Regions from separate parts of the Pseudoalteromonas sp. HL-AS1 genome, predicted to be linked through region 2. Evidence: predicted binding sites of a transcription regulator. Region 2 holds the regulator's gene; each other region holds the start of a gene.

Region 1 (4,290 bases), 250 kb from region 2:
ACGTTGTAAAAAGCTCGAGTAAATAGCAACAACAGGTTTTAAACCTTCACAAGCAAAACCAGCCGCTAAAGTAACAGCATGCTGCTCTGCAATGGCCACATCAAAGTATTGATCTGGAAACTCTTTAGAAAAACGTACCATGCCAGAGCCTTCGCGCATTGCTGGCGTAATAGCCATTAACTTACTGTCTTGCTTTGCCATGTCGCATAACCAATCGCCAAAAACTTTTGAAAAAGTAGCTGCGCTAGGTTTAGATTTAGGCAGGCTAGTTGTGCTTGGATCGAATTTTGGTACACCATGGTAGCCAATAGGATCGGCTTCAGCCGGTTTATAGCCCTTACCTTTTTGCGTTTTTATATGTAAAAGCTGTGGGCCTTTTAAATTACGCATATTACGTAATGTATCTACAAGCATGTTTACATCGTGACCATCAATTGGGCCTATGTAATTTAGGCCTAATTCTTCAAAGAAGGTTCCCGGGATCATCATGCCCTTAATGTGCTCTTCCATTTTACTGGCAAGTTGTTTTACCGGAGGCACACCTGAGAGTAACTTTTTACTGCCTTCACGAATGTTAGTATAAAAGCTACCTGATAGAATTCGGGCAAAGTGATTTGTTAATGCGCCAACATTTTCAGAAATCGACATTTCGTTATCATTTAAAATAATAAGCATGTCTGATTTAACATCACCTAAATGATTCATCGCTTCAAATGCCATGCCTGCGGTTATAGCCCCGTCGCCAATAATGGCAACAGACTTTCGACCTTTACCTTCTTTTTGTGCGGCAATAGACATGCCTAAAGCAGCTGAAATAGATGTGCTTGAATGGCCTACGCTAAACGTATCGTATTGACTTTCATCGCGAAATGGAAAAGGGTGTAAACCGTCTTTTTGACGAATAGTGTGCATTTGGTCGCGACGACCTGTAAGGATTTTGTGTGGATAAGCTTGATGACCCACATCCCAAACTAGACGATCGTCTGGAGTGTTATAAACATAATGCAGCGCAACGGTTAGTTCAACCGTCCCTAAACCAGACGCTAGATGACCGCTACTTTGCGATACTGAGTTGAGTAAATAATCGCGCAGCTCATTGCTAAATGCAGGGAGTTTGTCTTGCGCTAAATCACGCAATTGGGCTGGCTCGTCAACCAAATTAAGTAATGGATACTTGCTACTATCAAGTGTCATGGTTTTATATATATCCTTCGCTAACATTAATTAATCCAAAGCTTTTACGAATAATTAATGTTGAGTAATAATGTCAGTGCTAATTGCAATACGTATGAGCAAAAATTAGTGGTCACGCTCAATTAGGTAATTTGCTAGCGACGCAAGAAGTGTTGTGTCAGCATCTATATTAGCCAACGCTTCATGGGCTTGTTGTATTAAATTTTGCGCCTTTTCTTTAGCGCCTAGCATACCTAATAACGCCGGATATGTCGCTTTATTCGCGGCAATATCGGAGCCTTGTGGTTTACCTAAAGTAACCGTATCGCCTTCAACATCTAAAATGTCGTCGTGTACTTGAAACGCCAGCCCTATAGCATACCCAAAAACGCTTAAATTTTCTAAGGTTTGTTGATCAGCCTTTTCACTGCACAGTGCACCAAGTGTAATTGCGCAATTAATTAGAGCCCCGGTTTTTAGTTTATGTATTCGCTCCAGCTCTTGTACGGTAATTACTTTATCAGTTGCTGCTATATCAAGGCCTTGGCCACCAACCATTCCCTGAAGGCCTGATGCGTGGGCAAGTGTAGCAATCATTTTTACTTGTACTTGCGATGAGCATTCAAATTTATGATTTGCAATAAGTTCAAAGGCAAGCGTTTGTAGAGCATCTCCCGCTAAAACTGCATTTGCCTCGCCAAATTCTATGTGGCAAGTAGGGCGCCCACGGCGTAAGTCGTCATCGTCCATAGCTGGTAAGTCATCATGAACTAACGAATAGCTATGAATGCACTCAATTGCAGCAGCAAGTACATTTAAGTCTTGCTGGTTTGCGCCAAGCATTTTACCTGTGGCATAGACTAAAAATGGACGTAATCTTTTACCGCCATTAAATAATCCATACTGGGTGGCGTTCTTTACAGCTTCTTCTGTATCGAGAGGTTGTTTAAAATGCTGTTGTAAGGTCGCTACTACATCTTTTTGAGCACGTTCAATATGATTTTTTATGCTCACAGCTATTCCATATCATTATCAAAATTTGTAAGTACTGACTTTTCGCCATTTCCCATCAAAATTGATACTTTTTGTTCTGCTTGCTGTAATTTCCCAGATGAAGCACTTGCTAATGCAATTCCACGCTCAAATTGCTTTAACGATTGCTCAAGCGATAAGTCACCTTGTTCCATGTCACTAACGATTGTAGATAATTCTTCTAGTGCTTGTTCGAAACTTAAGTTTTCAGGTTTTTTAGTCGCCATCTTTATTTCAGCTTACATAATAAATTTAGGGGTCAATTTTAGGGGGAATGCTAAACTAGGTCAAAGGATGATATGGGTTTTTTACCTTTATAACGTTAAATTATATTTCAAGTGCATTAATAAAGCCTTAATAGCGGTCTGTTGGTTTAATAAATCAATTGATAATTAGGTAGCCCTTATAACTTGATCTAAAATAGTGCTAAAGGCTGCTTTTTATGTTTATTTATAAAAATGGCTTAAGCAATTCAATATGTTGCCGATAAGCAGTTAATAATAAAAATTTATGATAAGGCCATTAAGCATGAAACTTCTGGAGGAAATGTGGATTTAGCAACCATAATCGGGATCCTAGGCGCAATTGGCTTAATTGTCATGTCTATGTTTATGAGTAGTAGCGGTGAAATGGCTATGTTTTACAATACCCCGTCTGTGGTTATTGTATTTGGTGGTTCACTCTTTATTGTTTTATCAAACTTCACCATGTCGCAATTTTTGGGGATAGGTAAAGTTGTTGCCAAAGCGTTTATGTTTAAAATCGAGACGCCAGAAATACTTATCGAAAAAGCAGTAGAGCTTGCGGATTCAGCTCGTAAAGGCGGTTTTTTAGCACTCGAAGAAGCTGAAATTCCAAACCCCTTTATGCGCAAAGGCGTCGATATGCTCGTTGATGGCCACGACGCAGATGTAGTTCGCGCTACACTTCAAAAAGATATTTCTCTAACCACGACTCGCCATGAATTGGGCGCGGGTTTATTTAAGTCGTTAGCTGATATAGGGCCTGCAATGGGCATGATTGGTACTCTAATTGGTTTGGTTGCAATGTTGTCTAACATGGATGACCCTAAGGCAATTGGTCCGGCAATGGCAGTAGCACTATTAACAACTTTATATGGTGCGTTTTTAGCCAATGTTGTGGCAATTCCTATTCAGGTAAAACTTGAACTGCGTAAAGACGAAGAGGCTATGAATCAGCGTTTAATTTTGGATGCTATTTTAGGTATACAAGATGGTCAAAACCCAAAAGTAATCGAAGGTATTTTGAAAAATTACTTAGCTGAATCTAAACGTAAAGTAGATACCGAGGAGTAATTATGTCTGATCAAGAGTGCAAATGCCCACCACCAGGCCTACCAGCATGGATGGGAACGTTTGCCGATTTAATGTCACTGTTAATGTGCTTTTTTGTACTCTTGCTTGCGTTTTCAGAAATGGATGTACTTAAGTTTAAACAAATTGCGGGCTCTATGAAGTTTGCTTTTGGTGTGCAGAATAAAATTGAAGTGAAAGATATTCCTAAAGGTACCTCTGTTATTGCCATTGAGTTTACCCCAGGCAAACCAGAGCCAACCCCAATAGAAACCATTCAGCAGCAAACAGTCGAAATGACTCAACAAATGTTAGAGTTTCAGGCTGGTGATGAAAGCTCAGCTGGCGGCAGGCAAGAGCAACGCGGAGATAAACGCGGTGGGGAATCTCGTAGTACTTCTCAAGAGCAATCGTCAGAGCAAGCAACTTCAGCAGCCGATCAGGAACAAACTAACGAGCTTGTTAAAAAAATTGCACAACAACTTGAAAAACAAATAATTGATGGCGCAATTGAGCTTGAGTCTTTAGGGCAGCAAATAATTATTCGCATAAGAGAGAATGGTTCATTTCCTTCAGGTAGTGCATTTTTACAACCTAAGTTTAAACCTATAATTCAAGATATTGGTGTGCTGTTAAAAGATGTACCCGGTGAAATAACAGTATCTGGACATACTGATGATTTTCAGGTGTCGAATGAGTTATATATTAACAACTGGGACCTATCATCAAAGCGTGCCGTAGCAGTCGCAAGCGAGCTGCAAACGGTGCAAGG
Region 2 (4,290 bases):
GAAATGACAACAATGCGTGAAGAAATGAACGCAATTCGTCAATTACTTGAGCACCAAGTATCAGGCTTGATGCAGCAAGATATGGCGCGTCGCGATCCAACACGCGCTTGTATGGTTGATCGTTTAGTCGGTATGGGTATCGATAAAGAAGTAGCACAGCAAATGGCATGTTTTGTACCTGATGATGTGTCTCGTCAACAAGGCTGGAAAGCATTGCTAACAATGGTTGAAGATCAAATGCAAACAACCAATAACGAAATACTTCGCCAAGGTGGTGTATATGCGTTAGTGGGTCCAACAGGTGTGGGCAAAACCACGACAGTTGCTAAGCTTGCAGCTCTAGGTGCACAAAAGTATGGCGCCGATAAAGTTGCCTTAATAACCACTGATACGTACAGAATTGGTGCTTATGAGCAGCTTGCAACTTACGGTCGTATTATTGGTTGTGGTGTAAAACAAGTTAAAGATGCTAATGAGTTAGCTGAAGTTTTATATCATTTACGAAATAAACGTCTAGTGTTAATTGATACGGCAGGTATGAGCCAGCGAGATTTACGCTTAACTGAGCAGTTAAATACGTTAATGCGCAACCAGCGTGTGGATATTCGAAACTACCTAGTACTCAGTGCCACAGCGCAAATTAATGTACTACAAGAAACTGTACGCCACTTTAAAAAAGTACAGTTAAGTGGTTGTATTTTTACCAAGTTGGATGAATCATTAAGTTTGGGTGAGATTATTAGTATTGCGATTCAAAATCGCCTTCCAATAGGGTATCTTACTAATGGACAACGAGTACCAGAAGATATTCGTGTTGCAAATGCTGAAAAACTAGTGAAAAAGGCTGAGCAATTATATTTAAAAAGAACAAAAGCACAACATTCAAGGCATCAAGCAGTGGCGCCAAGTACAGTAGGGATGTATGATTAACACAGTATTAGATCAAGCAAGCGGCCTGCGCAAAATGAGTCAAAACAATAACAACGGCGTTAAAGTTATCGCTGTAACCGGTGGTAAAGGTGGGGTGGGGAAAACAAATGTTTCTCTAAATACTGCTATAGCACTAGGGCAGCAAGGTAATAGAGTACTAGTACTGGATGCTGACTTAGGTTTGGCAAATTGTGATGTGATGCTTGGTTTACGTGTAGAGCGTAATTTGTCACACGTTTTGTCTGGTGAATGTGAGCTTGACGAAATTTTAGTTGAAGGTCCTGCTGGTATTAAAATTGTACCCGCTACATCGGGTTCGCAAAGTATGGTTGAGTTATCACCATCGGAGCATGCTGGACTAATTCGTGCGTTTAGCGAATTGAATACCGAATTCGATATTTTAATTGTAGATACAGCCGCTGGTATTTCAGACATGGTGCTAAGCTTCTCACGAGCAGCACAAGATGTAATGGTTGTAGTGTGCGATGAACCAACATCAATAACCGATGCTTACGCACTTATTAAAGTATTAAGCCGCGAGCATGGTGTTTATAAGTTCAAAATTGTTGCAAATATGGTCCGCAGTATGCGTGAAGGTACTGAATTGTTTGCAAAACTATCTAAAGTTACCGATCGCTTTTTAGATGTGTCAATGGAGCTAGTAGCAACGGTTCCTTATGACGAAAATATGCGCAAAGCAACGCGTCGTCAAAAAGTAATAGTAGAGCTCTTTCCTAATTCGCCAGCCGCTCTCGCGTTTAAAGCGCTGGCAACCAAAGCAGTTAAATGGCCAATACCAAACCAACCATCTGGGCATTTAGAGTTTTTCATTGAGAAACTAGTAAACGGTTAATTATGACAATATTGGTGAATAGAGCTATGGGATATCAATCAACACAAAACTTAAATGTGATTGTTGAGAAACATGCATCACTTGTCAAAAAAGTGGCATGTCATCTAATTGCTCGATTACCACCTAGCGTTCAGCTTGATGATTTAATTCAATCAGGAATGATAGGTTTAATAGAAGCTTCAAAAAACTTCGATGCAACTAAGGGCGCAAGCTTTGAAACCTTTGCAGGTATTCGTATTCGCGGTGCCATGCTTGATGAAATGCGCCGTGGTGATTGGGCTCCTCGTTCAGTACATCGCAAAAGCCGGCAAGTTGCAGAAGCAATTACAGGACTCGAAAGTAGTCTTAATCGCGAACCAACAGATACAGAAGTTGCTGAAAAACTTGAAATTTCACTCAATGAGTACCATCATATTTTAAATGATGTGAATGCGAGTAAAATACTAGGTATTGAAGACCTTGGTGTTGATGAGGATGTTATAACTCCCGTAGGCCAAGATTTAGCGCAAGATAAACCTTTTAATAATGTTAAAAATGATCGGTTTAATGAGTCTTTGCTAAGTGCAATTAAGTCATTACCAGAGCGTGATGCAATGGTACTTTCTTTATACTATAACGATGAAATGAATTTAAAAGAAATAGGACATATACTCGATGTAAGTGAATCGCGTGTAAGTCAGATACATGGTCAGGCGATGATTAAGCTTAAAGCTAAAATCAATGACTGGATAAATTAGTAGTAAGCAAACAAAGGTTAATACCTCACTGGGGGATGTTTTGGATAAAAACATGAAAATTCTTGTAGTCGATGATTTTTCAACGATGAGACGCATTATAAAAAACCTGTTACGTGACTTAGGTTTCACTAACGTTCAAGAAGCTGATGATGGGTCTACAGCTTTGCCTATGTTGCAAAATCAAGTGTTTGATTTTGTAGTTACGGATTGGAATATGCCTGGAATGCAGGGTATTGATCTTTTAAGAGCAATACGTGCAGACGAGAAGTTAAAACATATCCCTGTATTAATGGTAACGGCAGAAGCTAAAAAAGAACAAATAATAGCTGCGGCGCAAGCTGGCGTGAATGGTTATATTGTTAAGCCATTTACGGCTGGAACATTAAAAACTAAATTAGAAAAAGTATTTGAACGCTTAGGCTAATGATGGGGGAGAGGCTTATGCCAGCACCAGCTGCGCCTCAAATAACGTTAGAACAAGCTCGTCAGCTCGTTGTTTTTTTAGAAAATGATGAGCAAGACAAAGCAAATCAGTTGATTTTAGAGGCTGCTTCTAAAGAGCAATCTGAATTATTTGCTGAAGTTGGAAAGTTGACTCGTCAACTGCACGAAGCCCTTAAAAGTTTTGAGCTTGATACTCGCTTAACTGATATAACGACAGATGCGATTCCAGATGCTAAAAAGCGGCTTAATTATGTTATAGAAATGACAGAAAATGCGGCTAATAAAACAATGGATGCAGTGGAAGCGAGTCTTCCTATAGCCCAACAGTTAGCGGACGAAATATCTCATATCAAACCGACATGGGATCGTTTAATGAGCCGCGAGATTGAGCTTGGTGAGTTTAAGCAACTTTGCCATAGCATCGATAAGTTTATGAACAACTCTCATCATAAGACTGATGAGCTTCAAAGCTTAATGACAAATGTACTAATGGCTCAAGACTATCAAGACTTAACAGGTCAAGTTATTCGCCGTGTTATTGAACTTGTTAGGGAAGTAGAAGAAAGTTTACTGCATCTTTTAACTGCGTTTGCTGAACAAGACGACACTAACAGCACCGCGAATAAAGTAGAACAACAAAAAATAAAAGAACCAGTTGCCACACAAACTTTAGCAGGTCCTGAAGGCCCTATCATTGATAAAGAATCGCGTAATGATGTTGTATCTGATCAAGATGAAGTTGATGATCTTTTATCAAGTTTGGGCTTCTAAGAGGAGAGTAACTGCATGTTTGAAGTCGATGAAGATATTTTACAAGACTTTCTTGTAGAGGCTGGAGAAATCCTAGAGCTTTTATCTGAACAGTTAGTTGAGCTGGAAAATAATCCAGAAGATACCGAGTTACTAAACGCTATATTTAGAGGTTTTCACACTGTAAAAGGTGGTGCAGGCTTTTTAGCTATGACAGAACTTGTTGATGCTTGTCACGGTGCTGAAAACGTATTTGATTTACTACGTCAAGGCGTGCGAACAGTCAACTCAGAGTTAATGGATGTTATTTTACAAGCACTAGACACCATTAATGAGATGTTTGCGACTATCCAAAACAGAGACAAGCCTGAACCTGCAGATCCTGAATTACTTCATACTCTTCATATCTTAGGTCTACCTCCAACAGAAGCCGAAGCCACTGAAGCCTCTTCACAAACAGAGGTTGAACAACCTCATAATGAAGTGGTGGATACACCGGTAGCTGATGATGAAGATCCGTTTGCATTTGATGAACTATTTAGCGGAGCGCCTTCGGTTAGCGATGCTGAAATAGAT
Region 3 (4,290 bases), 1.4 Mb from region 2:
GTTGACGTTTCCCGTCTCAGTGGGGTCGCATTATAGGGAGATCCGAAAACAGATCAACCCTTTTTTTAGATCTTTTTACTGTTCGAACAAAAATAGAACAAAACCACGTAAAACCACATGAAAACCCGTCTAAGATGATGCTTTTTTATGCTCTTATTTATTATTTAATACAAATATCATTGCTATGTTTGATTTAGGCGTTAAGATAGCAAGTTCACAATGTTAAATTAATGTTTATTTCCTGTTTATTGGTAGATCTAAAATGAAATTACCCGATCAAAAATCTTTTATCTTCTCTGTTATTCTTGCTGTAGTTGGTTTTGTTGTTGTTGAGTTTGCTTTAGGCGGCTTAGCTTTAAACCCTGCATTACTATTTGGTGCTGGTTTATTAATAGGTGCGATTGCTATTGCTGCAATATCATCTGATGTGACTGAAGAAGCTGAAGTTAAAACAAAAACGCTTTATGTTGGTAACCTTCCTTATCGTGCAAACGAAGGTGTGGTTCGTGCATTATTTGAAGAACAAGGCAAAGTATTCAATGTTCGTTTATTAAAGGATAAGAATACTGGCAAACGTCGTGGATTTGGTTTTGTTGAAATGGCGCAAGCTGATGCAGACAATGCAATTGATAACTTGAACGATAGCGAGTTCCAACAACGTACTTTAAAGGTACGTGAAGCAAAACAAAAACAAGAAGATGATTCTAATGCTCTACGTACTGAGACGGATCAGTCAGTGTAACTAGCTTTACCGCTAGCTTATTGCTAAACACATCAGCCGTTGCATAATATTGCAGCGGCTTTTTTATGTCTGTTTGTTTATCCACACATAAGTTAAGTTGGTTAAGTAGGAAGTTGACTCTATTTGCTATCGCTACACCTGAATCAAGTAATTTTACATTCCCTTCAAAGTACTGACTAATCGGCCCTGCTAATATCGGAAAGTGCGTACACCCTAGTACAAGTACATCTATAGTTTTATCTATATGTAGTTCATCAAGTACTTGATACAATTTATTTGTATCGAAAGAACCTGTAAAAAAGCATTCCTCAGCTAACGTTACTAATTCAACACTGCTATAAAGGTTAACGATTACATTACGTGCATGTTCAGCAATTAATGTTTTTGTGTATGAACTGGCGACCGTTGCCGGTGTGGCTAACAAGCCAATATGATTTGAGCGTGTTAATTCTGCCGCAGGCTTTATTGCTGGCACAACACCTACAATAGGAATATCCGTAATTTGGCGAACAGCGCTGAGTGCAGATGTAGAAGCGGTGTTACACGCTATTACAATTAAATCGACGTTAAGCGTGTTGGCTTTGATGAAATGAATAAGTGAACATAATCGGTTAATTATAGTTTGTTGGGACTGAGCACCATAAGGTAGTAATGCATTATCCATAAAATAGCTGTACTGAGCATTGGGGATACTTTGCTTGATATGTTCAAGTACAGTAGTTCCACCAATACCTGAATCAAAGACCATTATATGCGCTGACAAACTACCGTTCCTACTTTACTTTAAGATCGGCAGTTTGCCATGAGGTTTTTATAAAAGAAAGTAGTTTAACTTTGCGTGGCTTCTAAATCAGTAAGCCTGTCGGCTGCTGAATTTAACTGATTAAGGTTTTCGAACATAGACTTTGTATAATCTACTAACTTATCTATTTGTTCCTGATCTTGATTTAACCATTGGAGAATGCCAGCTAGCTGATTTTGTAATCCAAGCTCACCCGCTTTTTCAAAAGCATTTTTAAGGTCGTCATTAAAAGGGGCTAACCCCTCTGCTACTTGTTTTTCTGGTGCTGGTTTATATTCTTCATAGCTTTTAACTGTTGCTATTGTTTTTGTTTGGCGTAAATCCATAGAAAAAGCCACCAGCTGATCGCTGTCTAAACTCAGCTCTTGCGCTTGTTCAAATGCTTCATCTAAATCACCACCAAAAAAGGTTTTACTTAAATCTTGTAAGTCTTCCATCATCGCATTAATAGCTTCTTGCTCTTGCTCGTTTAAGTCACCATTTACCGACATCGAAAATGATACCTGTCGAGATTGCGATGATGAGCTTGCAAACGACTCACTATTACTGTTTTGCTGATAGCCACTTGCCGATTGAGATTCAAATGCATCAGCAAAGCTAATACTTACCTCATCGCCTTCTGCGGTAGTGAATTTATACTCTGCATTGCTAGTCATACTGACATATTGAGCCTGGCTTATATTTACGCTGGCAGGTTGTGGGTTAAATAACGACTCTTCAAACTTATCCAGCCCATTGTAAATTCCCTCTTTGGACTTATTAATGCCCTCTTCCATGTCATCATTAAATACGCCAGTACCTTTGAGTTCATCAACAGCGTCATCAATCCCTATTTGGACTCCTTTGCGCGCATCGCCTAGCATATCTTTGAGCTTTTCGTCATCAGCGCCGTTAGCTTTTGCTTTATTTACAGCACTACTTACAAAATCGAGTACGTTTTTTACTATTTCATCAAAATCAAATAGTGGTTTATCTGCTTTTTTTTCTGCGATAGGTAATCCAAGCTGCTCAGCCATTTTATCGCCAAGCACCTTTGCAGCCAACTCTCGGCCTCGTTGTTGATAGCTATCTTGAGGAGACGTAATTGTAGGTTGCTGTATATCAGCTTTATTATTGAATTTATTGATGTTGTTGTTTGGCGTAAAGCCATAATTACCTATTTTCATGATTCGTCTCCTAAGCGTGCGTAGTTTATTATCGGCTATAACAACAAAAACTAAAGTACAATGTTCAATAAAACAGCATAAATGCTAGCCAAAACTAGACAAATACGCAGCGCTCCCTACAATAGCGCCGATAAACAGATCTTAGATAAGGTAGTAGCGTTAATGGCAGTTATTAAAATAGATACCACACAGTACCAAGCGCAGTTAAGTGAAAAAGAGCAGCGTATTAGTGCGCAGTTTCAACGTTTTGGTGTGGAGCAATTAGAAGTATTTAGCTCAGAGCCAACTAACTACCGCCAACGTGCTGAATTTAGAGTATGGCACGACGGTGACGATCTGTTTCACATTATGTTTGATCAACAAACAAAAGAAAAAATCCGTGTTGATACATTTGATCCAGCAGCGCCTCTAGTAGGTGAAATAATGCAGGTGATGATTGAGAATCTTAAGCCTTGTGAAATATTACGCCGTAAGTTATTTCAAATCGATTACCTATCAACGCTAAGCGGTGAAATTTTAGTAAGCTTGCTTTATCACAAACCACTGGATGATGAATGGTTAAGTGAAATTAAAGCACTGAAAGAAAAGCTTAGCAGTAAATACAAAATTGACTTTATAGGCCGTGCTCGCAAACAAAAAGAAGTGCTGGGTGATGACTTTGTAACTGAGCGTTTAACAGTTAATGGTCAAGAGCTTATTTATCAACAAGTAGAAAATAGCTTTACTCAGCCTAATGCAAAAGTAAATATTAATATGCTGGAGTGGGCGCAAGATTTATGTAAACCACTTAAAAATGATTTATTAGAACTGTATTGCGGTAACGGTAACTTTTCAATTGCATTAGCGGGCTGTTTTAATAAAGTATTAGCGACGGAAATATCAAAATCATCTGTTCACTCTGCTCAATACAACATTGCTAAAAACAACGTAGAAAACTTAGATATTATTCGTATGTCGAGTGAAGAGTTTACTCAAGCAATGAATGGCGAGCGTACTTTTTCGCGTTTAGAAGGGATTGATTTAAAAAGCTATGATTGCCAAACCATATTAGTTGATCCACCACGCGCGGGCATGGATGAATTAACGTGTGACTTAGTGGCTAATTACGAAAACATAATTTATATATCCTGTAATCCTGAAACTCTTGAGCGTGACCTTGATCACTTAACACGTACGCATAACGTTAAGCGCTTTGCTATATTTGATCAGTTCCCTTATACGCATCACATTGAGTCGGGCGTTTTCTTACAGCGCAAATAAATACGCTCAGTAAACGTTACCCATAAAAAAGCTCCTTAAGGAGCTTTTTTTGTTTTAGCTAAACTTACTTGTTAGCTAGGTAATTTATTAATTTGCTAATGTCTTCAGGTTTAGTAATACCCGACTCACGACCTAGGTTTAATTTGTACTTACCATTTACAATAAAGGTAGGTACGCCACGTAGTGCGCCTTTTTCTTTAAAGTAGTCTTGATCGCGTTTCATTTTAGAGCTCAGCGTACGTACCGAGAAGCTTTTAAACAGCTTATCAAACTTATCACCATCAACGCCCTGCGCTACAAATATATCTTTTACATCTGCA

Evidence for each region. Region 2 encodes FliA, which starts transcription of late flagellar genes. Its sites were predicted from a motif close to CTAAAGNTNNNNNNNNNNNNGCCGATA; they were not measured.
Region 1: the regulator FliA is predicted to act here: its motif matches at 2,668-2,694, upstream of pomA (flagellar motor protein PomA).
Region 3: the regulator FliA is predicted to act here: its motif matches at 2,740-2,766, upstream of RB214_RS01560 (DUF5610 domain-containing protein).

The regions. Positions count from the first base shown of each region.
Region 1 is NZ_CP133569.1:2,823,595-2,827,884, reverse strand. It holds gene dxs (1-deoxy-D-xylulose-5-phosphate synthase) at 1-1,194, opposite strand, end outside; gene ispA ((2E,6E)-farnesyl diphosphate synthase) at 1,300-2,187, opposite strand; gene RB214_RS13130 (exodeoxyribonuclease VII small subunit) at 2,190-2,432, opposite strand; gene pomA (flagellar motor protein PomA) at 2,754-3,521, shown strand; gene RB214_RS13120 (flagellar motor protein MotB) at 3,524-4,290, shown strand, end outside.
Region 2 is NZ_CP133569.1:2,569,710-2,573,999, reverse strand. It holds gene flhF (flagellar biosynthesis protein FlhF) at 1-930, shown strand, start outside; gene RB214_RS11950 (MinD/ParA family protein) at 923-1,783, shown strand; gene RB214_RS11945 (RNA polymerase sigma factor FliA) at 1,810-2,520, shown strand; gene cheY (chemotaxis response regulator CheY) at 2,561-2,944, shown strand; gene RB214_RS11935 (protein phosphatase CheZ) at 2,962-3,735, shown strand; gene RB214_RS11930 (chemotaxis protein CheA) at 3,751-4,290, shown strand, end outside.
Region 3 is NZ_CP133569.1:329,220-333,509, reverse strand. It holds gene RB214_RS01570 (RNA-binding protein) at 263-742, shown strand; gene murI (glutamate racemase) at 705-1,505, opposite strand; gene RB214_RS01560 (DUF5610 domain-containing protein) at 1,571-2,710, opposite strand; gene trmA (tRNA (uridine(54)-C5)-methyltransferase TrmA) at 2,873-3,970, shown strand; gene RB214_RS01550 (thiol:disulfide interchange protein DsbA/DsbL) at 4,035-4,290, opposite strand, start outside.